Regions from separate parts of the Ruminococcus sp. 5_1_39BFAA genome, predicted to be linked through region 2. Evidence: riboswitches for the same ligand, from Rfam matches in the RefSeq annotation. Region 2 holds a riboswitch; each other region holds the start of a gene.
The links. Region 2 has a riboswitch for cobalamin ahead of ACESZH_RS15590 (Ig-like domain-containing protein). Riboswitches for the same ligand answer to the same signal wherever they lie in the genome.
Positions count from the first base shown of each region.

Region 1: another riboswitch for cobalamin. It lies ahead of ACESZH_RS06765 (cysteine-rich small domain-containing protein); the one in region 2 lies ahead of ACESZH_RS15590 (Ig-like domain-containing protein).
Region 3: another riboswitch for cobalamin. It lies ahead of ACESZH_RS17815 (Ig-like domain-containing protein); the one in region 2 lies ahead of ACESZH_RS15590 (Ig-like domain-containing protein).
Region 4: another riboswitch for cobalamin. It lies ahead of ACESZH_RS06245 (LysR family transcriptional regulator); the one in region 2 lies ahead of ACESZH_RS15590 (Ig-like domain-containing protein).

Region 1 is NZ_CAXSVO010000003.1:383,070-390,550, forward strand. Features, by position in the region: gene ACESZH_RS06740 (class II aldolase/adducin family protein) at 1-155, opposite strand, end outside; gene ACESZH_RS06745 (EutP/PduV family microcompartment system protein) at 352-822, opposite strand; gene ACESZH_RS06750 (BMC domain-containing protein) at 878-1,255, opposite strand; gene ACESZH_RS06755 (phosphatase) at 1,553-2,266, shown strand; gene ACESZH_RS06760 (hypothetical protein) at 2,361-3,266, opposite strand; gene ACESZH_RS06765 (cysteine-rich small domain-containing protein) at 3,624-3,947, opposite strand; cobalamin riboswitch at 4,209-4,403, opposite strand; gene ACESZH_RS06770 (NlpC/P60 family protein) at 4,549-5,859, opposite strand; gene ACESZH_RS06775 (N-acetylmuramoyl-L-alanine amidase family protein) at 6,064-7,481, opposite strand, start outside.
Region 2 is NZ_CAXSVO010000016.1:29,050-36,530, reverse strand. Features, by position in the region: gene rny (ribonuclease Y) at 1-1,296, shown strand, start outside; gene ACESZH_RS15600 (stage II sporulation protein M) at 1,443-2,030, shown strand; gene xerD (site-specific tyrosine recombinase XerD) at 2,253-3,137, shown strand; cobalamin riboswitch at 3,215-3,409, shown strand; gene ACESZH_RS15590 (Ig-like domain-containing protein) at 3,597-6,023, shown strand; gene ACESZH_RS15585 (ABC transporter substrate-binding protein) at 6,107-7,481, shown strand, end outside.
Region 3 is NZ_CAXSVO010000022.1:25,376-32,856, reverse strand. Features, by position in the region: gene ACESZH_RS17815 (Ig-like domain-containing protein) at 1-1,894, opposite strand, end outside; cobalamin riboswitch at 1,947-2,135, opposite strand; gene ACESZH_RS17810 (hypothetical protein) at 2,285-4,582, opposite strand; gene ACESZH_RS17805 (cadherin-like beta sandwich domain-containing protein) at 4,601-7,481, opposite strand, start outside.
Region 4 is NZ_CAXSVO010000003.1:271,250-278,730, reverse strand. Features, by position in the region: gene ACESZH_RS06275 (ABC transporter ATP-binding protein) at 1-635, shown strand, start outside; gene ACESZH_RS06270 (ABC transporter permease) at 625-1,731, shown strand; gene ACESZH_RS06265 (ABC transporter permease) at 1,732-2,724, shown strand; gene ACESZH_RS06260 (GTP pyrophosphokinase family protein) at 2,805-3,482, opposite strand; gene ACESZH_RS06255 (MBL fold metallo-hydrolase) at 3,652-4,476, shown strand; gene ACESZH_RS06250 (bacteriohemerythrin) at 4,624-5,028, shown strand; cobalamin riboswitch at 5,060-5,244, shown strand; gene ACESZH_RS06245 (LysR family transcriptional regulator) at 5,380-6,315, shown strand; gene ACESZH_RS06240 (nitrogenase iron protein NifH) at 6,474-7,289, shown strand; gene ACESZH_RS06235 (hypothetical protein) at 7,300-7,481, shown strand, end outside.

The sequences.
Region 1 (7,481 bases), on a different contig from region 2:
ATAAATCCTTTGGATACACCTGTAGGTGTGCAAAGGAATTCATTGTCGTTGAGCTTTACGGAAATGTTTCCGTCATTTGCTGCAACCATGTTGCGATTGTAGATTCTTCTTCCAATGTCGCAAATCTGTTTTTTGATTTCAAATTCGTTTACCATGCTTTTCTTCCTCCTTAAGCGCATTTGGATACGGCTGCCCTCATTTTTTTACAGCCGTATCAGGTAACTTTTTTTATGGCCGCGCACTGGCAGCCTTGTTACTTTTGTTTCTGATGCAATTTTACCGCATCCCACAAGATAAGTCAAGTATATTCCGTTGTTTTGTGTTGTTTTCTGTGGAATTTTAGTGTTGTTTTTATTGTGATTTCTCATTTTCTTGTTCCCAGGGCATCACATCGCCTTCTTCTCTCAGGTATTCCAGTATTTCCGGAACACCTTCATGGGTTTTGGAATCCACATAAAAAATCTTTTTGCAGCCGGCAAGTCTCAGCCATGAGGTTGCCATATCTCTGCGCGCATCCGGTTCGTGGATCTTCGTCACGATCCCGATCACCTCGCGGTTAGCCATACAGGTAATGCAGGGCGGGAACAGACAGTAGGGTTCTGTTGCCGAAACAAGGAGTCCCACAATATCAGACTCATATGTATACAGCGCAAGGGCATGTCCAAGCCCTTTCGTCTGGGCATATTCTCCCGGCGTATCCACAATTACATCAAAATGATTCACATACTGGGTCTTGTGATAATGTATCTTTTCTCCCCGCAATGCCTGGGTCAGGGTCGTCTTACCCGCTTCACTGCGGCCAATAAGAACCATTTTTTTCATAATTCCAAGCCAATCCTTTCCAATCGTATAACGGGGTATCTATTCTGATAAAGTATCACGTTCTGGTGATCGGACATACGACGAATCCCAGTTTTTCGCCAACATACTCCAAAATCGAATTAGTAGACGATTCAACCTCCGAAACTGTGCCCGTGATAATCAGGCTTCCGCTGAACCGGTCCACAAATCCCAGTTCCACACCGGATGACTTGAGGGCGATGTCTGCCATGATAATGGCTGTTTCCGCCGGACTGACTGTCATAATGCCGATAGCAGCCCTGGAATAATCAATCGTCGGATCAAGTCCCAACTTTGTGTAAAGAATCTTGTCAGGATTTGCGATGATATGGGCCAGCGAGACCTGTTTGCCCGGAACCAGTTCCTGTACAATACGCTGCTTCATCTCTGGAGACATATTGTCCGTGTATCCCATCTTTTAACCTCCAATCTGACAGAAAAATCTAAGATTCTCCTGTCTTAGTCCGCTCCCCCGCCAGCAGGCGCGGCAGCGAAACGGCGAATGTGTTTCATGTATTTTATTATACTCTTTGTACATATTAATGTCAACAAAAAACAACATGTTTTTGCCATAAAAATGTGGTTTTTGTTTGTTTTTTATTGTGGTTTTTGTTTGTTTTTTTCAAACTTCTTAATTTTTATGTTGACAACCTTATTTTACTCTGTCATACTTGATTTAAATAGAAATTTCAAAGCGAAAGGAGACGGTTTTATGTACCTTTCCGATATGCATACGCATTCCATTGCCAGCGGTCATGGAACCTCGTGCACCATCAGCCATATGGCAAAAAAAGCTGCCGAGAGAGGCCTTAAGCTTTTGGGCATCACAGATCATGGGCCCGCTACTCTCGCTGCCGGAACGCCATCTTATTTCCGCAGCCTCACCTTCTCTCCCAAGAGGCGGTTCGGCGTAGATTTATTATTCGGTGTGGAATTGAACATTTTAGATACAGACGGAAGGATCGATCTGGAAAAGGAGCTGCTGGACAGACTGGATTATGCTATTGCCAGTATGCACACTCAGAATTTTCGCCCGCTGACCCGCGAGGCGAACACTATAGCTTTTATAAACGCCATTAAGAATCCTTCTGTAAAAATTCTGGGTCACTGTGATGATACCCATTATCCGTTAGACTATGATACCCTGATAAAAGCCGCCGGGGAATACGGCGCTGTCCCGGAGATCAACGAGGCTTCCCTCGCCCCTTATGGCTACCGCGGAGACACCAGGGCAAATGTACTGGAGATCCTCCGCTGCTGTGTAAAATATCAGGTACCTATACTTCTTTCCAGTGACAGTCACGGCACCGCACATGTGGGCGACTTTACTCATGCGGCAGAATTTGTCCATCAGGCCATGTTCCCGGAAAGTCTGATCCTCAATAATCAGCTTCCCAGACTGAAGGTATTTTTACAGACGCGCTGACTTGTTTAAAAAAAATCTCAGGGTCAGGTGTGGCTTATGCAAGTCACACCTGACCCCACTTAGAACTATCTATTTCACAATAGCCCTTCTGTTGTTACTTTTCGTTCTCTTCTTTTAGTCTTTTTACCGTTTCCAGGGATAAGCCGATCCGTTCGGCAATGGTCGCTTCATCCAGTAAGTCCAGAAGGTTTCTGGCACTTTCCAGTTTAGTCTTTTCAGTTCCCTTTTCGATTCCCTTCTCGATCCCCTTCTCGATTCCCTTTTCGATCCCATCATTCACCAGCATCTGTCCCAGCTTTGTCACACTGACCGCCTCCTTAATCTCTTCCATACTAACATTGTCCAGAAATTTGTCTGCCATTGTATATATCACCGCCTCTATCTTTCGCTTTTCCTCCGGAGAAATCTCCGTTGCTTCTTTTGTGATTTCGTATGCAGCCTTGATGCGATCCTTCTGGCATGTTTCTCCTGCCATTAGTGGGCACAGGGTTAGCTGGACCAGATCCGATTTCGTAATCTCTTCCCCTCTGGCTGCTTTTTCTTTCAGTTTTCCTATCAGAAGATCTGCATTTCTGTCCTGCATGATGATCGGCACTATCCGATATGTATTTACGCCCTCCCGCAGCTCTGTCACAGGAGACTTGATCGTTCCGGAATACAAAACATATGTGGTGATTTCCACACCGTGCTGATAGCTTGCAACTGCCTCATAGGAACGGAAACGCCTTAATCCTTCTTTTCCCTCATTCGTACTCTGGAATTCAAAATGCTTCCATGTCCCGTCCTCCATGACGAGATTGAAATCCTCATACAGTTTTTTCAGCTCCAGATAGACATTCTCTGTGGGACCGAAGGCTTTTACCTTACCTTCAATTCCAAACTGCTCCAGCAGCTCATCCGCAAAAAACTGCATCATCACCTTCATGGCGGCATCCTCGTGCTGGGCAGCATGAGACATGGCTTCTGATTTTTTCTCTTTTGTCGTTTGCATTTCTTCCATATAGCATCCTTTCCGTGGAAGCTATAAAGAGAAATCCTCCGATTTAACTATAGCAAAAACAATATGGACAGACAATGGCTTTCCACTAAATTATTATAAAACAACAGGTTGGAATTTTCCTGGAATACAGGATATGAATTTCATTTAAGATGTTTTAGAATTGAATTGCCGGATGATCTCTCTATAGCACGCATCATCTGTAGAAAAATCTTAGTATATCTTTGGCATGATGTCAAGCATAAATGCATACAGACGCACCTCAAAACCAAAGGAAGCCTTTGAAGCTGCTATCCTCTCCAAAGACTTTCCTATTATACTCTTTTATTGTGCTGTTTGATCCGTAAAAAGCAACGGAAATCAAAATTTGTTTTCATCTTCTTTTATTTTTTTCATCATATCGGCAAGCTCCCGGTATTTCCCGGTCACATAGCCGTAATTCTTTCTCTTATGAGGAAGCTGGCAATTGGTGCAGTCTTTGATCCCCGAATCTGTGTACCGGAAATTGCCCCCGCATTTGTCGCCCAGCGCATACAGTGGGCAATAGCAAAAAAGACAGTTAAAATCATCCGGATTCGCTCCCTTATGGCATGGAAAATATTCGCATTTTTTATGGCTGAAAAAAGAATATTCCTTATCTTCCCAGTATTGCTTTTCCATTCGTTGCTCCCCTTTCCTGTACATTCGCCAAAAACAAAAGCCGCTGATGCGGCCAATTTTTCTTTCTTATTATAAAGAGGGAGCGATGCTACTTCGGGGTAGAATATGAACCGTTCATATATACGCGGAGGGAACGGATACATCCGAAGTAGTATCGCCTGCCATTTAATCTTGTATAATTCATATGAACAGGCGCATTCCATAAAAAATGCCTGCTTCTGTAGAGCAGACAACGTTCCGGGGCTGCGGATTCCCCAAAATTGGTTGTTACACTTTACACGGAAGTTTAACCTCGCCATACTAAGCAGGTTTCCTGGCTCCAGAATCATCGTATCATCTCCCCTTCTCATGCTTGCGCACAATGGACTACGAGACTCACTCCTCTGTTACAGTGACCGGATCGCTCAGGTTTCGCACCTGATTCCCTCTTTCTGCCAGCCTTCTTCTCAGGCCGTCAGCACTTAATATGTTCAATATGGAATTATACTGACATTATAGTACCACCCCATCGCCCGGATGTCAACCCCATAATGATAGATTCCGGCAAAAAATCCCAGCGAAGTTTTAACAGCAAAAAAGCTGTATGAAAAGTTTTCACACCTTTCATACAGCCATATGTTTTTAACTATACAAGACGTCTTACAGAGGTAATGGTTCTGTAAGCAGCGTTATCGCTGATCTTGATACCGTCTACAGAGTTGGAAGCATGAACGATTTTTCCATCGCCCATGTAGATAGCTACATGACCGCCGTAGCAGATCAGGTCACCCGGCTGTGCATCAGCATAGGATACCTCAGTTCCTGCATTCTGCTGCTCGTAAGAGGTTCTCGGAAGACTTACGCCGAAGTTTGAATATACACTCTGTACGAAACCGGAACAGTCAGCACCGTTTGTAAGGCTTGTACCGCCCCATACATACGGATTTCCAACAAACTGTGTAGCATAATCAACTACAGAAGAGCCGGAACCGGAATAACTGCTGGAGCTGCTGGATGAAGAACTGCTGCTGTACTCGCTGGCGTCCACAGTATTTGCTGTGTCGATCACATTTCCGTACTCATCATACTCATATTCTGTTTCACCGGACCCGGAATCGTATTCCTCACTTCCGCTCTCATCATATCCGGTTTCTTCATAGCTTGCAGCCTCGGCTGCGGCTGCAGCGGCTGCTGCTTCAGCCTGACGCCTTGCTTCTTCCTCCGCAGCGATTCTCTCAGCCTCTAATCTCTCGATTTCAGCCTGCTGCTCTGCAAGAAGATTTGCATATTCGGTAGCCTGCTGCTGTGCATAAGCGATCTCATTCTCACAGTCAGCGGAGTTTGCACGTTTTACATCAAGCTGGTACTGCAGGTTAGCAGATTCTGCTTCATATTCCTGCTTCATGCTTTCAAGTTCTGCTTTTTCCTGTGTATACTGGTCTTCCAGCTTCTGTACCTCTGTGATAGTGTTTGCGTATACCTCCAGGCTCTTTCTGTCCTGTTCATACATTTTCTGGGTATATTCCGCTCTGGTAAGAAGGTCTGCCAGGTTGTCAGCATTCATCATCATCTGGAACCATGCATCGCTTCCTCCTTTTTCATAAAGGTACTGGATACGCTTTTTCATAGCCTCGTACTGCTTGTCTTTTGCTTTCTGCGCTTTTTCAAGATCACCCTGTGTCTTTACGATGTCAGCCTCTTTGTTTGTGATGTCGCCCTCAAGTGTCTGGATAGAAACCATTACATTCACAAGGTTTGCATCGAGAGTGGCAATTTCACTTTCAAGCTGCTGTTTCTGATACCAGAGCTGATCGATGCGGGCATATGTAGCATCCAACTGTTGGCTGGTCCATGCCTGTTCTTCTCTTAAATCATCTTCTCTTGAAGCGCTAACGCTCACCACCTGAGTACCAAACATCATAAGTGCAAGTGTCAGACATACAATTCTTTTTTTCATGATTATTCACCCTCGTAACTTTTAAACTTATTTGTAACATTTCTGCAATAGTCTTCTTAATTCTTTTACATATTAACACATCGTTACAAGAAATGCAACCCTGAATCGAAATAAATTTTAAACTTTTGTAACATTTACATATTATTTCTTAAAAAAAGAGAAGAAACCGATCACCAAGATTGATTTCTTCTCTTTCAACTCTTCTTACTTTCCGAACAGATCGTAAAGAATCTGATCAGCTGTCATATTTGCGTATCCCTCCGGATCTGAAAGGGTACTGCTGTTCCATCTCAGATAGTTACCGTTACGGATATAGTTTCCGCAGGACGGATGATACTCAAATTTCGTGTAACCGGAATACATGGACATGTATTTTTTCGCCAGTGCTACTGCCTCGCTGTCGTAATCGCCGCTTGGAGTAGTTGTTCCGGAAATCTGGCAGCCAGCCTGCGGAGTGGAATGAACGATCACCACGCTCTTGTCACTGCACTGCCCCAGTACAATCCATGTATGTCCGCTGTTGTAGCCGATATCCCCAGGCTTCAGTGTCCAATCATGTTTTGACAGATAAGACTGGTTTACAATGCTGCCCCATTTCAATGTGCTCTTATAATAGGAGCCGATATCTCCGGAAACCACAGTATAACCGGATCCTACATTCGATGCTGTCTGCATTACCTGATATGCCGCCCATCCCACAAAGCCGGAACAGTCAAGACCCTTCGCTCTGTTGGTAGTGCTCAGATCACGGTAATTGTTATAATCATAGCCGCTTGGATTAGATGACCATTTGTTATACCACTTTGTCCAGGTAGGACTTACGCCCTTTCTGGTGGAATCGTTCCAGCCGCCGCCCCAAATGTAGAGAGCCTGTCCTACCGGCTGCAGCGCTCCTGCCAGATAATTCTTAATGGTTCTCGTTCCTGTGCCCGCAGAAATACCCGGGTCATCAGCTACTGTGCCAACATAAACGCCCTTATCTGAAAACTCCTGTTTCACTCCGTCTATCGTTATTACTCCGGTAGCCATCTCGCCAGTGCTGGGATCGAAATAATACTTGGTACCGTTTGCTGTATTTTCCACCCAGCCGGTTGCCATAATACCGCTTCCGCTGTAGAAGTAGTAAGTAACACCGTCAATCGTATTAAATCCGGTCGCCATTGCTCCATCTGTAGATGTCTTGGATGTTGTCTTAAAATACCGTTTTTCACCATTTGAACTGGTAAGCCAACCCTTTGCCATCACGCCGCTGGCACGAAAATATCTTGTATTTCCTTTGCTGTCCTTCAACCAGCAATTAGCCGCCGCTATACCCGACTTTGAATAGAAATAGAAGGTTTTCGTCTTACTCATTTTCAGCCACCCAGTGGTCATAACCCCTGTCTTTTTGTTAAAGTAACGCTTCTGGCCTTTAGAGTTCTTAAGCCACCCTGTCACCATAACGCCTGCTTTGCTGGTAAAATAATATTTCTTTTTGCCTATTGTCAGCCAGCCTTTTACCTGGACGCCATTTTTCTTTTTAAAGTAATATTTCTTTCCGTTTAAAGTGAGCCAGCCTTTGTGCTTTGTGCCATTGGAATCTATGTAATATGTTTTACCCTTGCTTGTCCGAAATCCCGTCT
Region 2 (7,481 bases):
GAACTGCAGAAGTATGAAAAACGTGTCTTATCGAAAGAGGAATCCGTAGATAAGAAAGCGGATGCAGTGGAGAAGCGTGAGGCAGAATGCACAGCGAGATTCGCTGAATTGCAGAAGAAAGAAAAGAGAGTGGAAGAACTCGAGCTGAAAGGAGTACAGGAACTGGAACGTGTTTCCGGTCTGACCTCCGAACAGGCAAAAGAAGAGTTGCTCAAATCTGTGGAAGACGATGTAAAGGTGGATGTTGCCAGACTTTACAAAGAGCTTGAGGGCAGAGCAAAGGAAGAAGCCGGAAAAAAGGCCAAAGAGTATGTGGTAAACGCCATTCAGAAATGTGCGGTAGACCACGTTTCCGAGGCTACTATTTCTGTTGTACAGCTTCCAAGCGATGAAATGAAGGGACGTATCATAGGCCGTGAGGGACGGAATATCCGTACTCTGGAGACATTGACAGGTGTTGACCTGATCATTGATGATACTCCGGAAGCAGTTGTCTTATCAGCATTTGATCCGATTCGACGTGAAGTAGCAAGGGTAGCATTGGAGAAGTTGATTGTGGACGGACGTATTCATCCGGCCAGAATTGAGGAGATGGTTGAAAAGGCTCAGAAGGAAGTGGAAACGCAGATTCGCGAGGATGGCGAAACTGCGGCGATGGACGTAGGTGTCCATGGCATTCATCCTGAGCTTCTGAAATTACTTGGACGAATGAAATTCCGTTCCAGTTATGGACAGAATGCCCTGAAGCATTCCATTGAGGTGGCACAGTTGGCCGGTATCCTTGCCGGAGAGGTGGGTGTGGATGTCCGTCTTGCAAAACGTGCCGGATTACTCCATGACATTGGTAAATCGATTGACCATGAAGTAGAAGGTTCGCATATCCAGATCGGTGTGGATCTCTGTAAGAAGTACAAAGAGTCAGCTCTTGTGATCAATGCAGTTGGTGCTCATCACGGAGATATTGAGCCGGAAAGCTTGATTGCCTGTATCGTGCAGGCCGCCGATGCCATTTCCGCAGCCCGTCCTGGCGCCCGGAGAGAGACATTGGAGACTTATACCAACCGTTTGAAACAACTGGAGGATATCACCAATCAGTTTAAGGGCGTGGAAAAATCCTATGCCATCCAGGCAGGCAGGGAGATCCGCGTTATGGTTGTTCCGGATCATGTTTCGGATGCTGATATGGTTCTTCTGGCAAGGGATATCGCCAAACAGATTGAAGCAGAGCTTGAATATCCGGGTCAGATCAAGGTCAATGTCATTCGTGAAAGCAGGGCCGTTGATTACGCTAAGTAAGCGGAGGAACACTACATCTTCATATTCATATGAAAATAGAGCCGTATGGAAAATTTTTTCCATACGGCTTTTTGCCGTGCACATATGTATAAATGCCCAACCCCTGACGTAGAATGGTACAGGGTGAATTTATGGGAAGAAAGAGCTTGGGTAAAAATGAAAGGGGAAGGCTTCCGGCAGAAATCCTGTTTCTGTGTGGTTTTTTGCTGGGAATGCTTTTGCCGAATCTGGCATGGAAGCTGCAGTGGAAGCAGAAAGCGATGGCATCCGTATATCTGTTGGGGGCCTTTGGAAGCCGGAAGGTATCGGGAGTGGAATATCTGCTGGAAATTGTGAGAATGAGGGGCGGGTATTTTCTGTTATGTATCCTGTGCGGTTTTACTGTTTTCGGAGTGCCGATGGCGGTGCTGGGAATGACTGCAGCGGGAGTTGAGCTGGGGGCTCTTTTTGCCATGTCCATTCTGCAGTTTGGACTTGCAGGAGGAGTGGTAGGGCTTGGGCTTTTGTTTCCGCAATATCTTGTTTATCTTCCCGTGATGTTTGTGACTATGGATATGGTTTATAGAGAATCAATGGGAATGTGGAAGAATCATGGGATTTTCCCACAGAAGATTTACCGGTTTACAATGCGTTCCCTGGCATGTATTGCAGTGTATTTCGGAGGAATGGTTCTGGAATGTTATATAAATCCATGGGTGGTAGAAAAAATTTTAAACAGCCTGAAATTTTTTTAAAGGGATATTTCTACCACATCTAGTGGCAGTTACCATAAGACTTGCCGACATTTGGTATTTTGGGGTCGAAAAGCCTGATTTTAAGGGATTTTTCGTCGAAAAAAGGGTTTGATTTTATGTCAATTTCCAAGTATAATACAAATACATTTTTGAAGGATCAGTAACGGAGAAGGTTACAAAAGAATTACTTTTTACAATCTATAAAGACAGGAAGTAAAAAGAATGGAAAGAGACATACGGGAATTTATTACTTATTTGCACAATGCTAAAAAGACATCCCATAACACGGAAGTATCCTATCAGCGGGATTTAAAGAAAATGGAATCGTTTTTAAGCGAAAGAGGGATTCGGGAGGTTACAGATATCCGGGAAATGGATCTTGAGGGATATCTGGATTATATGGGGAGAGAGAAATTTGCATCCTCCACGATTTCCAGAAGCGTAGCATCCATGAGAGCTTTTTTTCAATATCTGTTTAAAGAAAAAAAGATCGAAAAGGACCCGTCAGATGGGCTGAAGCCGCCTAAGGTGGAGAAAAAGATGCCGGAGATCCTTACGGTTCAGGAAGTGGATGCACTTTTGCAGCAGCCGGATCTCTCAACACACAAGGGAATCCGTGATAAGGCTATGCTGGAGCTTTTGTATGCTACAGGGATGCGAGTCAGCGAGTTGATCCATCTGGAAACCCAGGATGCCAATCTGCAGTTTGGGTATGTAACCTGCCATGAGAACGGGCGGGAGAGGATCATTCCTATTGGGAATGTGTGCAGGGAAGCGCTGCTTCTCTATATGGAAAAGGCACGGAATGCTTTTGTGAAGGAAGATAGTGAAAAGGTTCTGTTTACTAATTGTTCAGGTAAGGCGATGAGTCGTCAGGGCTTCTGGAAGATGCTGAAGGGCTATGCAGACGATGCCGGGATCAAGCGGGACATCACACCTCATACGCTTCGCCATTCTTTTGCAGTCCATATGCTGCAGAACGGAGCCGATATCAAGAGCGTTCAGGAAATGCTGGGTCATTCCGACATTTCCACCACACAGATTTATCTGAGTATGAATATGAGCAAGATGCGCGATGTGTACATGAAGGCGCATCCGAGAAGTTGAAAGAATACGAGAATACGGGATACAGGAGAAAATTAGCGTACAGTATTGATTTATCAGATATTGTTTGCTATACTATCTATCGATTAAGTACTTTCAGTGACTGGCAGAGCAAAGGTCTGCTGGTTTAAAAGGGAATTAGGTGCGAATCCTAAACGATCCGGTCACTGTAAACAGGGAGCGAGATCATGTAATCCATTGCGTGTATACGTGAGAAGGAATGATCGAACGATGAACTGTGAGTCAGGAAACCTGCTGAGAGTGTTGGTAAATGGCTTCCGAAGAAAGCACGCATTTACAGAAAATACGAACTGTTTTTTGAACAGTAAATTTTTCATGCAAACAGCGTCTACTCTCATTGGGGGTGGGCGTTTTTGTATGGCAGAAAAACATAATATGATACCTGGCCAACTGGTGCGGAACAGGATGGAGAGGCTCATATAAAAAGAGGAGGATGATGAAATGAAATTGAGAAAGCAGAAACTGTTATCACTTTTTATTGCAGCTACACTGGCAACAACTCCCGCCATTTCCGCAAATGTGGTATGTGGGGAAGAGTTTGTTGCGGAGGAGACCGCAGCAGAAGGCACTATAGCGGAAGAAGCAGAGGCAGCCGTCAGTGAAGAGTTTACGGAAGAAGCAGACACCCTTGGAGAAGAATTTGTAGATGCCCCGGAAGAATTTGCGGAGAATTCAGAAACAGGACAGGCAGAGGTGTTTGAATCTGAAAGTGAAGCGGAAGCACCTACAGTAGAGTCGGTAGAGGCACTGATTGGAGCATTGCCCGAGTTGAGCAATGTTACAGAAGAAAAGCGTCAGGATATCGAAGCTGCACTTGCTGCTTATAATCAGCTCAGCACTGAGGATCAGAAAAAAGTGGACGAGGATATGGGAAATAAAAGCAGCCAGTCCTACGGACGTGATCTGGAGACTGCGGTTTGGGGACTTAAGGTGCTGGAACAGGTTGATACATCCACAACTTTGCCGGACGGTATCTACGATGCTTCTACAAGCCCTGCTTTAAGCAGTGAGTACAGCAAGGGAAAGAGTAATTCTTCCCGTCAGAAGCCATGGTCTTTAAAGGACGTGACTGTGAAAAACGGGCAGGCAGTAGCAACGGTTATGGTGCAAAGTACTGGCTATACCAGTATCCGTACCAATGGTCAGACTTATGAAAAGACCAACACCAGTGGAAATTCTGAATTCGCAAATGTCCCGGTTGATTTAAACGGAGCCATGTACATAGCTGCCTATTCCACATCCATGAAGGGGGAGATCGCCTTTACGGTGACAAACACCATCGATGAGCCAAAGTGCACTCCCATTGCGGACTCTGCCATAACCAACACGACAGCGATGTTTAAAGTAATAGATGCCTTTATTATGGAAGATGCGAGCGGGAAGTTCCTGTATGTGACGCTCAGCGGCACAGGATATCAGGAATTGTTCAAAGGTACCTATGAGGAAGCGGTAGCTACCGGAGATGACGCCAGTAAATGGATTGTGGGCAGTAAGAGAGCTGACGGAAAGGGATTTGATGGAAAATATCAGTTTGCCATCCCGATTTCTGCAGACGACGGTTATATGCAGATCCAGGCTTTGTCCAATTCCCATAAAAAGGATGGCCATTGGTGGTATCCGAGATACCTTCGTCTGGACCAGAGTGCACTGACACTGGAGAGCGGCGATTACAAGGAAACGTTTGATCTTACAGTTACAAATAATGTGAAAATGTTTTTAGTCAAAGAAGCTGATCTGACGATCGTGGGAGGACCACACAGCAATGGTTATCAGATTACTTCCGATGTAACAATGGGAAGCACATCCTTTGACAAGGCATTTATCGGAACGGCTGCTAAAGCAGAAGACTCAGAGGAGACCATCGACCTTTCTGAGGATAAGAAGTTCCATTTTACAGTAGAAAATATTGTAGGTACAGGAAACGATGCCAGTATCCATAGCATACTCGACGATCCAACTGTAATCTCTTTCCATTCCGTGAAAAATGACATATGGTATGAAAGAATATTCAGTTATAACAAGGCAGACAGAACCCTTGTGATCGACGAAAGCAGCAAAGCAGATTATACGGCAGTGGATGCAGCGCTTGCAACTGTTCCGGAGGATTTAAGCATCTATACAGAAGCCACTGCGGCAGAGGTAACAACTGCAAAGAATAATGTAAAGACCGGACTGTATGCTTCCCAGCAGGAAAAGGTAGATGCCATGGCAAAGGCAATCCGGGATGCAGTTGCAGCATTGAAAAAGAAGCCGGAAGAGGAACCAAGCGTGACACCGCCTGCACCAACGGAAGCACCGAAGCCCACCGTGACGCCGGAACCCACCGCGACTCCTCAGCCAACCGTAACTCCGAAGTTAGAGATGAATGCTGTTTCCGTGCCGCTGCAGGTAAAAAAATCTACCAGTGCCATTAAGGTAAGCGGTCTTAACGCGGGCGAAAAAATTGTTTCCTGGAAATCCAGCAAAACATCGGTTGCAACCGTATCCAAGAACGGCAAGATTACTGCAAAGAAAACCGGAAAAACAAAGATTACAGCAAAAACATCTTACGGTCGTTCGGTAAGCGTTACGGTATCAGTACAGAAAAAAGCAGTTACGACCAAAAAGCTGAAGGTAGTCTCAGCTACAAAGGGAGTGACTATAAAAAAGAACAGCCTGTCCATTAAGAAGGGCAAAAAAGTGGCGCTTCGGACATCGGTAGACCCGGTTACATCCACCAGTAAGGTTACATATAAATCATCAGATAAAAAAATTGTAACCGTATCCAGCAAGGGTAAGCTTACAGCAAAGAAACCCGGAAAAGCGAAGATTACCATCACATCCGGTAATGTGAAGGTTAGTTTGAAGGTAACGGTAACAAAGAAATGATGAAAGCAGGGGGAGAAACAAATGTTTTCCCCCTGCCATTTGCTATATTGTACAGTGAAGGTAAGGATAGGAGTGAAGCGGAAATGAAAAAAAATTCCCGTAGATATCTGGCATTATTTCTCTCCGGCGCTATGGCTTTGCTGCCTACATTATCACCAAGTGCGTCAGAAGTGATAGCGGTAGAAACGGCCACGTTGGAGCAGACCGATGCTGCGGAGCAGGCAGAGGAAGCACAGCCGGATGAGGCTTTGGAAGAATCAGAAGCCCAGACAGAAACGGAAAGTGAAAAGGAAGAAGAAGGCACCAAAGAGCAGGCTGATATTTCAGAGGCGGAGGATGCGAAAGCAGAGACTGTCGAAAATACAGAGACGTCCGGGGACACGAAGGATCCTGAGGAAGAATTACCTGCCCCTGAAAAAAGCCAAGATGCATCAGCATCCGGCAAAATGAACACAACAGATACCTCCGAAGAATCAGGGGATGCTGCTGCCTTTCACATTGTGGAGTCCGGAATTGTCCGGAACGGTGAAAGCATAACGGTTACTATATCCACGGACAATAAAATATTTAATAAGATATTCATAGGCAGCAAAGACGCAGAGAATAAAGAGCCGGTTATAGAGGGCGCCGAAAACATGCTCGGTGGCTATACCTTTATATTCCAGGTGACCAATGAGCAGCTTGGGCAGACAATTTCCTATGTACCCTGTTTTATGGAAAGCGGTGAATGGTGCACCACAGAAGACTATTCTCTGATTCTTCCTGAAACGGTGGACGACGTTCCGGTCCAGCCGTCAGCACCTGAAAATCCGGCTGCCTCTAATGAACAGAAGGGAGACTCCGCAGATCTGTTCCTGAAGGACAGTGAACCGGATCAGAACCGGAGTTACACTCTGACAGATTATCCGGGTATCACAGAGACTGTGAATAATTCCACAACACTTGCAGACGGAGAATATGTTCCGGAAAGCTTTAGCTTCAGCGGCGGAACCGGAAAGACAAGGTTAAGCTGCGATAAGATTGTGGTAAAAGAAGGAAAGGCTTATGGAGTGATCGCTTTCAGCAGTACGTCTTGGGTATACGTAAAGGCAAACGGAGAGCTTTTCCAGAATGGTTCGGTGAATGGAGATACCATCTCTTATGAAATTCCGGTTGTTCTCAATGGGGATAACAGGATTATAGGACTGACAACGAAAATGTCAGAACCTCATGAAATAGAATATAGCATCTGCGTAAAGATCACAGTACCAGACCCCGGTGAGCCGACCCCTACACCTGATCCAGCGGTAACGCCCACGCCTGAACCTACAATAATACCAACTGTAACCCCAACACCTGCCGTAACCCCGACACCTGCTGTAACCCCAACGCTAAAAGAAGGCAATACATATTCCATTTCTGTAAAATCCAGTGCGTCAATGTTTAAGGTAGTTGCCTGTAAGCTGACTATGGAAAAAG
Region 3 (7,481 bases), on a different contig from region 2:
GGGCTGTCTGTCCGTTTGGCAGAACCGTCATTCTTGTAATCGTATTTGTTGTGGTGTACGGACGATACATATTAAAGGTATATCTTGCAGTGTTTGTTTCATCCTCTTTGTCCGTCACATCAATGTAAATAGCATTCCAACCTGGTTCCAGTGCATTGGCTTTGTTTACCTCCACACCGTTTTCCAATACTGTTTCAATGTAAGCCCCGCCGTATTCCTGAGTTGATAATACAGCATTAAATTTCTCTGAATCAAAGTATGGCGTAAACCTGAAAATAGATAATGTATTATTGTTTGTCTTGATCTTAATGTCATAGTCATACTGAGATGCACGGAAATTGGAATTATTTCCTGTCCATCCCTCAAACATATTTGAACTGTAGAAGGACATATCGCTTAAGTATGGTTTTTTATTTTCAATGACCTCAAGACGAACAGCACCCTTTACGGTCAGCTCCTCTGTGGATAAAGAAGAGACTGCATAAATGGTAACCGGACCTTCCTTTAAGCCTGTTACAAGTCCTGTCTCGTCAACTGTTGCAACAGTTTCATCACTGCTGCTCCAGGTAAAGGCTTCAGATCTTTTTGTTCCCTGCGCTTTTAACTGAAGCTGCGGTACAACTGTCTCATCAGCAGGATCGAGGTAGATATATTTGTTGTCAGAACCGTCTGCTGCCGCAACGCTGACACCAAGAACCTGAATCTTGAAAATTGTACAATTTGTCGGATCTGTATTCCACTGTGCAAGTACACGGGCAGTTCCTGTTTTCTTTGGTGTCACACTGATCGTGGAATAGGAAAGACTCACATCCACAATATCAGGATCCAGACAACTTAATGTACACTCTGATCCGGAATACATGGAGTCTCCCCAAGAAAACTTTGTGGGAGCCGAAATATATCCATCCTCCGGCATGGAGAGTGTATAAACACTTTCAGAAAACTGCATACGTCTTGGGTAAACAATAAATCTCAGACTGGCATATGCTCCGTCCCAATAATTGTTATTGCCTTCCTTAAGTGAAACAAAGGGATACACATATGCATTTGTATTCACTTTATTGAGAGTAATGTTTCCCTGTCCATCAGAGGTAAGATTAGTGGTATTTCCTAAATACCATTTCAGTTCCATTCCTTCCGGAAGCTCTTCCACCTTTTCGCCGCCAATATAAACCTCTGTATCGACATGAGCCGTTACAAGCTCTGTATCTGCTTCATCATATACATAAGTAAACTCATTGCCTTTTTCACTTACAAAAAAATCATCGGAATTCGTAACAGATGCTTTTAAGGCAACTCCAACAATTTCAAGAGCGATGCTTTCCACAGCATTGCCGTCCTGATCCTTGGCAGTGATGATCCATTTCTGTGTCTCAAAAGTATTTGTTACTTCTGCTATGATCTGTCCGTTAAACCATCTTGAAGAATCAGACTTTACGGCAATCGGTTCATCATAGGTATATTCGGAACCATTTTCAAAATAATCTTTTGGATAAATATATTTGTAACTGGTGCTGCCCGGAGCAGAAACCGGAACATAATAATATACGGTACGGGATACTTCCGGAAGCTCCTGGGCTGGTGTATCATCACCCTCCTCTTCTGTGACAGCATATTCCGTTATTTCTTCATCGGCAAAATCAAGGAAATTCTGGGAATCACTTTCTCCAGCTTCCTCCCACACATCCTCTCCATATGGTTCTACATCCTCACCCTCAAAACCATAGGAATCCTCCGTGTAATAATTTTCTTCAACCGGACTTTGCTCATATTCTCCGATTGATTCCTGCACTTCCTCTGCCGAAAACCAATCCTCCGCATTGACAGCGGCCGGAGAAAATGTACTGGTGACCATTGCAAGTGATAACAAATAGCTTAGCCACTTCTTTTTCATTTAGTTACCTCCTTTTCTTTTTGTAACACAAAAAAGAAACCCCATCTTTTCTATGGGCCTTCTTAAACATGTTCATATCCTGACTTAAGATCATCCTACTGACAGCGCCTTCCCGGAATGATATATTCCGGTGGCATCTTGCTGCGTTCGTCCCTAATACAGTAGAGAAAAGCTGTGTCGGATTCTCACCGACTTCCTGATTAACTGCTAAAAATAGCAGAACATGCCTGAATATTTTGTTTTTTATAGTATATTTTTACCATAATAGCTCTCTTCTGTCAAGGAAAAAACAGGAAAAAGGCACGGCCCGGATTTTATCCGAAACGTGCCTCAATTTGCTCCGCAAATCGCACCGCGGCAAATGGCTTCGCTCTACGGCTCAGCTATTTTTTATGCTTTTGCTTTCACACTCTTTGACCATGAGCTGTAGTATACCGTACTTCCGACCTTTTTAAAGCTTCGCATCCTGAAATAATATGTCTGTCCCTTTTTCAGATTTTTCTGCGTAAGGCTTCTGGTCTTGGCAGACGTAGACTTAATGGTTTTGTATTTGGACTTCTCCTTTGTACTCATTTGAACTTCAAAGCCCTGAGCCCCGGCAGCTTTCTTCCATTTCAGGCTTATAACCCCAGCTTTTGCTTTCTTTGCCGAAGTAAAGACAGGCTGTGCAGGCAGAGTTGACGCAGTCTTTAAAACCTGCTGATTTCCTTCCACCTTCTTGCTGCCTTTTTTCCGCAGAGATACTACCTTTATGGAATAACTCTGTCCCACAGCAAGAGCCTTTCCTGATACTTTACTGATCGTGTAAGACGTCTTACTCTTTGAAACGTCCGTGACTTTCTTAAATGACTTAAAAGCTCCGCCTTTTATATAAATACGGTAGCCTGCTGAAGCATTTTTATCCTTTGTCCATTTGATCGCTATCTTATTTGCAGATGCCTTTGTCTGCCTGATGGGGGCAGGTACTGGAGTTACCGTCGGTATTGGTGTCGGCTCCATTGTCGGCACTGCTGTCGGTTGCGGTGCAGGTGCTTCTGTTGGCTGCGGCTCGGGCACCTTTGTGGGTTCCGGCGTCGGTTCTTTTGTAGGTTCCGGCGTCGGTATTTCTGTGGGGGTAGGTGTCGGTTCTTTTGTAGGTTCCGGTGTCGGTGTCGCTGTTGCTTCCAGCAGAGCGTATCTCTCCTTAGCATTTGACAAAAAGTCCACTTTATTTTTGCTCACCTGCGCAGCCAGCTTCCCATCACTCTGAAGCTCAGTCCAAGCCGCCGCCGCAGCATCTATCCTTGCTTTGCATTCCGGTGTAAAGGTGACATCATCAACGGAAGATCCGATAGCCTCTATAAGACTTATTACATTGTTAACCTTTTCCACATCAGCCGGATTGGGTTTAACCGTAATTTTCACAGAGCCTTCCACCGCATTGTCTGCCTTGGAAAAAGCAGTAACCACGACATCCTTATCGCTGTCCACATAATCGATCGGCTTCAATACACCTGTATTTTTGTCTATTTCCGCGTAATCACTGTCCACACTCCAGATTACACTCTTATCTGCTGCGCTCTCCGGCAGCACCTCTGCCTCCATCTGAAGAGAAGAACCGCACATAACATCTGCTTTATTATTTTGTCCTCTGACCGTTACACTTTCGATCTTACTTTCTCCTGCATCTGTTACCACAATTTTTGTAACGCCAGGTGCTTTGCTTGCACTTGTACCGCCTGCTGCTGATTCAAAGGACATCACATAATAGGTACCCGGCTGGCTGAAGCTGCAGGAAATATAACCTTCCGAATCGTAATTGATCGCTGTTCCTATCTGCTGCCAATTCGAATTATATACATAATTCACCAGTTCTGTGGTCATTACTGGGTTTGGTGTTGTAAAGCTCGTTCCTGTCTCATCTGCAACGCTTCCGCCCTGAATATAGGATCTTAACCGCAGTATATTTCCTGCTGTGATCTGGTATTCATTTTCCTGGAAAAAAGCAAAACCACTGTGCTTATAAAAGCCCCAGTCCGTAAACATTGCCAGATCTACAATATCCCCGTCCTTCAGCAGGATATAATCCGCGCTGGCTCCCCAGTCCGTCCACATCACAGGATATTTATGGTTCACATAATAATTCAGATTCTCATCATGTCCCCAGAAATTTGTCATATAAAATGATTTCGGCTTTCCGCTGTATTTTAACAAGCTTCTTCCATTTGCCGTATCATTCTCAATGGTACTATATGCTTCCTCTCCAAACATATTTGAAACCACATCATACCTTGGGGCAGAGAGCGCAGAAGCATTCAAACCCTGTCCGCACTGGCTGTCAGATAATCCCAGATAATACCGCTCCATCAAATAGATAAAAAGATGAAGCACAGTGGGTCTTTTTATAACATCTCCGGACATATAATTGCATTCCGAATCCGTGCGATACCGGTAAAACTCTTCCATATTATATTTTCCCAAGTCAAAATAGGGAACCTCCAGATCCAAATGTGACATAGGCGTTCCATCCTTTCCCAAAATAGGAACTCCGTCACTTGAGATCGTAACCGTTACCTTTACCTTTTCCTGATCCGACTCCTCATAAGGATATTTTACTCCTGTAAAAGCGCTGACTGTATATGCACCCATAAACAGACAGATCAAGGATGCTGCCAGAAGCCCTGTCAGCCATTTCCATTTCTTTCCCATAATACATTATTCCTCCTTTTATCCATTTGCTTTGCTTAGACGTATCGTTACCTTTTTTATGTGATACCGTCTGGCTCTCCACCAGAACAGTACATAAGCAAGTCCCAGGATTGCTCCCAGCACGGCCAGCTTTGTGTGCCATGTCCACTGATTCCAGGTATCTGCAAGCCTTTCCCCTACAGCAGCGGGAGATATTTCCTTTATCATCTTCTCTATTGAATCACTGTTCACTCCGTCACTGCTGCTTCCCTGGATTCCCTCGCCGGATTCTTCCTTTAATTCTTCTTTTGATTTTTTCTTTGAAGCTTTTTTTACCTTTTCATCTTCCTTCGCTTTTTTATCGGAATCCTTTTCTTTGACAGATTTGCTGTTCTTATTTTCCGTTTCGTGCTTTGTCTGGTTTGAGCTTACCTTCTTCACATTGGATACAGATCCTTCGCCCTTCTTGACCACAAGATTCGGGGATGTATTCAAACCTGCGGAGCTTTGTCCGCCGCTTCCGGTACCGCTGATTCCGTTTCCCTGTCCATTTATTACTTTTTTGATATCCGGTATGCGAATGGACAGAATCTCGCTGACATTTCCCGCGCTGTCTCTGACAGCAATATGAATGTCCTTTTCTCCAGCCGTAAGCTTATCCAGTGAAATGATCGTTGTTCCCTCCATAATATCCACGCCTCTGCCTGAAAGCTCCAACTCCGGTACGCTTGCTCCTGCTTCAGTCACTTTATAGTAATAAGCTCCCTTTTCATCTGACTTAAACACAATGGAAGCCTTTTCTGTGGAAATACGGCTTGCACTTACTTTTTTCAGGACAGGTGCTTTTGTGTCAGTAAGATAAAGTGCAAGAAAGGTATTTTTGACCGTGCCGTCCTCAGCAGTTACACAGATTCTGACTCTTGCCTCAAACTGCCCTTTTGCAAAATAAACAGGCCAGTACATCCTTCCTTTCCCGTCGTCAATCCCCTTAATTGTCTCATCCTTCTGTACATGCTCCGCACTGATCCCTCCCAGCGCATACACCTTAACAGAAGCCTTTTCATCAGCAGCTGCCGGCCATACATTCAGGCTGCTTCTCTCCGTATCATAAGTGGCGGAATAGTTTGTCCCGTCCTTCGAAAATTCAGGAGACAGCTTAAGGATTCCGCTTCCGTATTTTGATGAGCTGCTGACGTACAACGCTTTCAGGTCTGCGTCCGAATTCCGGCTGCTTACCAGATCATACTGATAAAGTGTAGTTTTCTCCTCCGCCTGAATGGTTTCTGTCCTGGTTACATATCCTTCACAGGAAATGGTAACCTTGTATTTATTACCTTTCAGCAAAACATAATATCCATTCTCCGACAGTATGCCATTTCCTCTCTCATCCTCAACTTTTACCTGTGCTTCGGCAGGTGTCGCCTGGATCATCACCTGAATTTGGAGGTAAGGATAAATTTCCGCTTTAGCAGGAGTTTCCATTCTGTTTCCGAAATTATCTGCTCCTATGATATAGATTTCCCTTTTCTCATCAGAAGGAATGTCCAGGCTGATTTTGTTTTCTCCTTCTTTCATAGGCTGGCCTGCAGCATTAAAATTAAACGATGGTGTTTCTCCTTCTCTTACTGCTGCATAATAATAACAGCCATCTTCATTAGAGTTAAAAATCACCTGTCCATGGGTATTGTCAATTCGTACTCCCTTTATATCCGTAAGTATTGGCGCATAAGTATCCGTTCTGTTTAAGCAAACACGGTAAACTGTCTGCTTTGATCCATCACCGGAATTTACCGCTATATCCACTACCGCCTCTGCCTCTTTTTCTGCAAAGTACACAGCAATACGGGTGTGCCCTTCACTGCCTGTGGAATCCTCGTAAACAGATACTTTTTCTACACCTTTCACTTCATTTACTTTTATCTGCGCACTGGCATCCGTAGTTTTAGCAAAGATATTAAGAAAGCTTCTGTCCCCTGTATATTCCGCTGTGACGTAAGACAGATTTTCCTGTGAAAATTCCGGATTCAGGCTCAGATATCCCTGAATATCAGAATAAATATTGCTTGAACTTACAACCAGATTCGAAAGTAAAGCTTCCTTTCCCGCTGTTGTAACCTCCAGATAATAAGTGCGCGCTTTATTTCCATCCGTCACAAGAATATCCACGGAAGCCTTTTGTTTTTCATCCAGGATTATATCGCACTCTCCCGTGCAGCTCTGTCCGTTTACTTTTACAATTCTTCCTTCCGGAATTTTCATAGAAAGATGTACCTTCTGCGCTCCATCCTCCACAGTCAGAACATATTTTGACAGGTTGCTCCGGAAACCTTTATTCCATGATATCTTCCCCTTATCAGCCGCAGCCTCCAGGCTTTCCAGATAGGCGCTGGTCGTCGTTACAGCCATCAGATAACAGGAGTCATTTTTATAATATAAGGTACCGTCCTTATCCACGCAAATGGTGCTGATGCAGTATTGCTGCTGAGGAGTATCCGGTTCAAAGAAAGGCTCTGCTTTTCCCTCTGTCTGACCCGGCCTGTCTTCCATTACGTAGATTCCTCCCGGATAAGCATTGTATGTAAAATAAATATACACTCTTCCGTCAGCAATGCCGTCTCCGTCAAAATCCTCGTTTTCGTAAGCATTTGACAGGAGGGCACCTGCCTGCGGATAACCGGGAATGGGAACAGAGTATGCCAGAGAGATTCCCTCCTCCGTTTCCTGCAATACATCAAAATGATGGCCTCCGTCCGCACTGAACTGTCCGCCAGGTCCGCAGACGCCTACATAAATCCTCCCTTTATAGATAACCGGAGAAGCGGTTGCCATTCCGCCCAGATTATAGGACGCTATATCCTGAAAGCTTCCATCCTCCCCCATTCTGATCCTGTACAAATATCCGCCTTTTGTGGCAAAATAA
Region 4 (7,481 bases), on a different contig from region 2:
TTCAGATCACGGCGCAGGGCAGCAGTATTGAATTCTTTGAAAAAGGAAAGGAAAACGAACCGCTCCAGCTTGTTGGAAAAACACCGAAAAAGATCAGGGACGCAGGGGTTCATCTTGCCTTTGTTCCGGAGGACCGTCTCGGTATGGGACTGGTAGGCTCCATGGGCATGACCGGAAACATGCTTCTGAAAAGTTATGGCAGCGGACGTTCCTTCCTGACAGATATGAAGGCTCCGAAGAAAATGGCGGAGAAGGTAAAGGATGAGCTGGAGGTTGTTACCCCGAGCATCAATACGCCGGTATCCCGTCTTTCCGGCGGAAATGTGCAGAAGGTCCTGGTAGGCCGTGAGATTGCGGAGGAGCCGACTGTTCTGATGACTGCTTATGCGGTAAGAGGTCTGGATATCAATACCTCCTATACGATCTACAACCTTCTGAACGAAGAAAAAGGCAGCGGTGTTGCGGTCGTTTATGTAGGAGAGGATCTGGATGTGCTGATTGATCTGTGCGACCGGATCCTGGTACTTTGCGATGGAAAGGCAAACGGCATCGTGGATGCCCGGACGACTACCAAGGAAGAAGTGGGACTTCTTATGACAAATCTAAGGAAGGGCGGTGCCGCAGATGAGCAGTGAGAATAGAAAATTAAAGGAGCCGTTTGTGCGTATCATAAAGCGTGACGGCGCCACTATTGGAAATAAGATCGTGATCCGCGCGGTTGCCATTCTTCTGGCACTGGTGGTGGATGCGGTGTTTATCTTTTCTGTAACAGGGTTGAATCCGCTGGCCGTATATGGCGTTATGTTTAACGGAACCTTTATGACCTCGATCCGTTTTTCCTGGGCAATGCGTGACCTGGTAACGCTTCTGTGTATCGGTATCGCTCTTGCGCCTGCTTTTAAAATGCGTTTCTGGAACATAGGAGCAGAGGGACAGGTTTTGATGGGCGGCCTTGCTACGGCGCTTGTGATGGTCAAATGCGGACAGAGCCTTCCCACCCCGGTTCTTTTCCTGGTGATGTTTCTGACCAGCATCATCGCTGGAGGTGTGTGGGGCCTTATTCCAGCTGTTTTCAAGGCATACTGGAATACAAATGAGACACTGTTCACCCTAATGATGAATTATGTGGCTACCAGCATCGTGGCATGTATGACAAACATTATGCGCGGTAAGGCATCAAGCCTTGGCAAGCTGAATATGTCCACCCAGGCAGGCTGGTTTCCGCAGTTTCTGGGACAGAGATATAATATCAACATTCTGATCGTGCTGATCCTGATGTTTGTGATGTATTTTTACCTGAAATACTCCAAGCAGGGCTACGAGATTTCCGTAGTAGGTGAATCAGAGAATACTGCGCGTTACGCAGGTATCAATGTAAAACGTGTAACTATCCGTACCATGATCATTTCCGGTGCGATCTGCGGACTTGCAGGCTTTCTGATCGTTGCAGGAAAGGACCAGACTATCTCCACAGCCTCCGCAGGAGGCCAGGGCTTTACGGCAATTATTGTGGCGTGGCTGGCGAAATTTAATACCTTCTATATGGCTCTGATCTCCTTCCTTTTGATCTTCCTGTCAAGAGGTGCGGCAGAGATCGCATCTGCATACAGCCTGAATGATTTTGCGGCAAGTATTATTGAAGGCATCATCCTGTTCTTTATTCTGGGCAGCGAGTTTTTCATCAACTACAGGATGATATTCCGTGGTTCAAAGCATAAGGAGGTACGCTAAATGAGTAATTTGATTGCATGGATCATCCGGGCAATTCCTTTCGGAACGATCATTATGTTTGGTTCCATGGGTGAGATCATCACGGAGAAATCGGGAAACTTAAACCTTGGTGTTCCGGGAATTATGTATCTGGGCGGCTTTGCAGGATTCGCAAGCTCCTACTATTATGAAAAAATGTCAGAAGATCCAAAAGGATGGGTCTGTATTCTGATCGCACTGTTTGCCGCAATCGTGGCATCCATGCTGGGAGGTCTGATCTACAGCTTTTTGACTATTACCCTGCGTGCAAACCAGAACGTAACCGGTCTGGCGCTGACTACCTTTGGCATGGGTGTGGCAAACTTTTTCGGCGTATTTATCCTGAACGGGGCCAGCTACACGGCTGCGCCTCTGGCATATGCCTCCTTTTCAAAAAAAATCCCTTTCCTTTCTTCAAAGTTTGGGGTGATAAGCAAAACTGTATTCTCCTACGGTTTCCTTGCATACGGAGCGATCATCATTGCCATTGTTCTGCATTATGTGCTGAATAAGACAAAGGTGGGATTGAATCTCCGAGCTGTCGGGGAAAATCCCGGTACTGCAGATGCAGCGGGAATCAATGTTACAAAATATAAATACCTTGCAACCTGTATCGGAGCAGGTCTTTCCGGAATCGGCGGCCTGTACTATGTACTGGATTACAACCAGGGCATCTGGGCGACTACAGGGCAGATCGAGGCGCTTGGCTGGCTTGCTGTGGCACTTGTTATCTTTACCACCTGGAAGCCGTTAAATGCAATCTGGGGAGCTTATCTTTTCGGAATGCTTTACTGGCTGTACCAGTTCCTTCCAAGCATCCTGGGCATCAAGGTGGCAAGCTACGTGACCGACCTGGTACAGATGGTGCCTTATGTGGTTACCATTGTGGTACTGGTGGTGGTAAGCTTCCGAAAGAAAAAGGAGAACCAGCCTCCGGAAAGTCTGGGACTGTCTTACTTCCGCGAGGAGAGATAGTGGTTTCGGCGAATGCCGGAAATAAAATATAACGGCGATCAAAAAGGGCGGCTCTTTCAGTTGAGCCGCCCTTTTTAAGATCAGATATCATGAAATTTTCCAATCATATTTTTGATACTCTGCATTTCGTTGTCCATTTCAATGACAGCCTGGGCGGACTTTAGCAGCTCCTTGCTGATACTGTCATAGCCCTCCATCTCCTCAATACCCTGTTTGTACCGAAGCTGATGCTCTAAAGTGGCCCAGAAATCCATTCCGTTTGTGCGGATCTGGATCTCTGCCCGCACAGGAGTTTTTCCCTTGGAGAAAAACACGGGAATCTCTACGATCATGTGATAGCTCCGGTAACCATTAGGCTTGGGATTTTTAATATAATCCTTTACCTTAATGACCTTGATATCATCCTGGTTTGCCAAAAGGTCGGCAACGGTATAGATATCATCGATAAAAGCGCATACAACCCGGATCCCGGCCACATCATTCAGCTTTGTCCGGATGTTTTCAGCCGTGAATTCGCAGCCAAGCTTTTGCAGCTTCCGGTAGATACTTTCCGGTTTTTTGATTCTGGTCTTGATAAAGGAGATGGGATTTCTTTTATATTCCACGGAAAATTCATCATCCAGTACCTCAAGCTTTGTCCGAATTTCCCGTATGGCACATCGGTACATCATCATTAAGTCGCCGAATTTCGCCGCATTATTTATGAAATGTTGAGGATCTGAAGTCTCCAGCCATGAAGGCCCTTTCGTTTCACTCATATTGATACCCTTTCTGTATACAGGATTTGTGATTCTTTGCTTCATTATAATCCAAGTAATTAAAATTAGCAAATTTCTATTGTAAAAAAATTCACAAGGGTTTAAGATACAAAGAAAGGGGATCTGTGCCAGGGTACACTGGCGCTGTTGTGAAAGGGGAGAAAGCCAAATGAGGATTGTTACCTTAATGGAAAATACTGCTGTTTCACCTGAGATGAAAAGCAGTCATGGACTCAGCTTTTACATTGAGACAAAAAGTCACAGAATACTGTTCGATATGGGACCGGACGGGGCGTTTCTGGAAAATGCGGAAAAACTGGGCGTGGATATCGCCAGGGTAGACATTGCGATTCTTTCCCATGGACATTACGACCACGGCGGTGGACTGAAAGCCTTCCTGGAAGCCAATTCCACCGCACCGGTACATATACAGCGGAAGGCGTTTGGGGAATATTATGCTCATGACCCGGATGGGACGAGACGATATATTGGTTTACCGCAGGAGATGAAGGATGATCCGCGGATCGTATACCATACAGGAGATTACAGGCTGGATGCCGGACTTCAGGTTTTGGCAGGAGTGACAGGACGGGAATGCCATTCTCCGGCCAACGACCGTCTCTATATGTCCATTAACGGCAGAGATATCCAGGATCTGTTCATGCACGAGCAGAATCTTCTCATTCGTGAGGGTAACAAGATGGTTCTGATTGCCGGGTGTGCCCACAACGGAATCCTGAATATTATGAGGAAATCAAAAGAGTACGCACCAGGCGGGATCGACTTTGTGATCGGAGGGATGCACCTGAAACATGCCTACCCGGAGGAGCAGAGGCAGCGCATATTCTGTAAAGATCTGGCAGAACGCCTGAAAAAGCAGACAACCCAGTATTACACCTGCCACTGTACCAGCGTGGAAGGGTATGAAATGCTTCACCAGGAGCTTGGAAAACAGATACAGTATCTTTCAGCGGGAAGCGTGCTGGAGATATAGGAAAAATCTGTATTGCAGATTGAATTATAATCTTTCTTTTGATATAATAAGCAGAGAAAAACCGCGGAAAGAAAGTTCATATAGAAAAATAGCGGAGAAAGCCGGAAAGCAGCATTGTATTTTCCGGAAATAACGGGAGGTAAAATTATGGCAATTCAATTTGATGATTCTTTAAAAACAGGTAACGAACTGATCGACTCTCAGCACCAGGAGCTGATCGCCAGAGTGAACAAGCTGACAGAGGAATGTAAGCCTGGCACAGAGAAGACAGTTGCTGCTCATACACTGGGCTTCCTGATGGACTATACCAACGAGCATTTTGCAGACGAGGAGAAGCTTCAGGCAGAGCATGGCTATCCTCTTCTTGACGCACACAAGGAGCAGCACGCTTCCTTCGTAAAAGCAGTAGAGGAGCTTGAGGACATGCTGGTTGAGGAGGAAGGCCCAAGCGAGGCTTTCGTTGCAGCCGTTAAGAAAAACGTGGTAGAGTGGCTCTTAAACCACATTATGGTTTGGGACAAACAGGTTGCACAGTATGTAACCGGTAAATAATTTTGAATGTAAGGGCGCTGCGTCTGCGGCGCCCTGAAATAAAATATCAAGTGAATTCTATAAAGAATGAGAGGGAATCAGGTGTAAATCCTGAGCGGTCCGGCCACTGTAAGCAGGGAGTGTCATTTTGGAAAGCCATTGCATGAAGCGTGTGAGAAGGCAAAATGACTCAGCGATCTGTAAGTCAGGAAACCTGCTTGATAGTAATGTTGGAAAGCAGGCTTCCGAGTAAAGCGCGCCTCCGTGGAGATATTTGTAAAAGGATTTTCCTGTCAAACAGATATGCTTTTAAAGCCTGCGGTCAGCAGGCTTTTTTTCAAGTCTGCCCGAACAAATGGGAATGGAGACAGCATGAAGGAAATTGATCTTGATTTTAACGGCCTTGATATCAGTCTGATTGATATGAACCTGAAAACCCTTTATTATTTTATCATAGTTGCTGAGACTGAAAATATCACCAAAGCGGCGAAAAGACTCTATGTTACCCAGTCTATGCTCAGCAAGAACATCATGGCACTGGAAGAGAGGGTTGGAATACCGTTGTTTGACCGGGACAGCAGAAATCTGAAGCTGACAAGAAGCGGCAGATATCTGTATCAGAAATGGAAGGATATTATTATTTTATATCAAAGGGATATAGAGCATGCAAAGCTTATATCATCTATAAAGGTGGAGCGGCTAAGAGTCGGGTGTTTTCCTCTGAAAGATTCCGTAGGATTTATGGAGCCGTATTTAAAGCATATCTACGTAAACTACCCGGAGACTTTTGTGGAAATTTTCAGGATGAATTATAACCGTCTGCTGGAGCATTTGAATTCAGGGCAGATGGATATCGTGTTTACGCTGGAAACGGACATCCCAGACAATGCGGGGTATTATGAGTGGCAGGAAGTGGCCAGGGTGCCTTCAGTTGCGGTGGTCAACAGGATGAATCCCTTATCGGAAAAACGGATGTTGAAAATAGAGGATCTGGCAGGGCAGAGGCTTCTGATCAGCAATCCGCCCGGAAGCCTTTCCAGAATGGAAAAAATACAGAAAATCTGCAGAGAAGGTCCTTTGGACATCCGTGATATGGAGTTTATGAACAATGACCTTACCGTCTTTGTCAATGCAGAATACAACCGTGGAATCGGCCTGGGAATACGCGGCGTATTCAATGAAGAAAACGAGCGGGTAAGGCTGATTGAAATCGGGGATGCAGCAGTCGGAATCGTGGCAATGTGGAACAGGGACGCAAAAGAAGATATTAAGGATTTAATATGCAATACGCTGCTGCGGGAAATTTAGGAATTTTAGTATTCCAATTTATAATTTTACTTATTTTGGCGAATTGCATATAATAAAGGTGAATGAAGAGTAGTGATGTACAATATCTGGTTTCACCTGTTAAAAAACACCGCTATTGACGGTGTTTTTTGTATACATAGAAAAAGAGGGATTGCGGCGTGAAGAACTGTATAAGAATTGCATTTTACGGAAAAGGCGGAATCGGAAAATCAACGGTAGCGGCAAATGTTTCCGCATCCCTGGCAAATATGGGGAAAAAGGTTCTTCATATCGGCTGTGACCCAAAATCAGATTCAACCAGGACTCTGATGGGAAGGCGGATACCTACTGTGCTGGATATGCTTTGTGAAAAAGGGCAGATTTGTGCGGAAGATATCCTCTTTCAAGGCTATGCAGGCGTAACCTGCGGGGAAACAGGCGGTCCCCGGGCAGGAAAGGGCTGTGCCGGAAGAGCTATTACGGTTATGGCGGAACAACTGGAATCACTTCATGTGTTTGAAGAAAACTGGGATGTGATCGTCTATGATGTACTGGGAGATGTTGTCTGCGGCGGATTTGCCGTACCCATGCGGGAGCGTCTGGCGGATCTTGTATATATCATAACATCCGCAGAATTTATGTCCTTATATGCCGCAAATAATATTATCCGCAGTATTGCAGAAATCCAACAGGAATCAGATATCCGGTTTGGAGGAATCATTTATAATCAGAGAAATGCCGGAACAGGAAAAGAACGTGTGGAGGAGCTGGCAGCAGTGACCAATTCCATACTTACGTCCTCTGTTTCTTACAGCAAAGAGATAGAAATTGCAGAATATCAGGGAAAAACGGTTGTGGAGTATGCTCCTGACAGTCTGGCTGCAGGGCAGTTTGCCCATTTGGCAGAAAAAATATTGAGAAAAGAGACAGCCGGCATCCCCAGAGCAATGTCAGATAGCCAAATGGATCAATTCTGCAAAAGCTTCATGGGATAAAGGAGAGAAAATGGAAAAGGATTTGGCGGCTGTTTCTCAGGATGCGGTTGGAAACAGCTTTTTGGCGGCAGTTGCAGAGATTCCCGGGGCGGTCGTTCTGGCAGTGGGGCCTCCCTCCTGTATGAGGTGCCTGTATTTTTCCTTTTATCAGCAGAAGGCAGAAGAATATCTGTTTCTGCTTCCCTTAAAAAC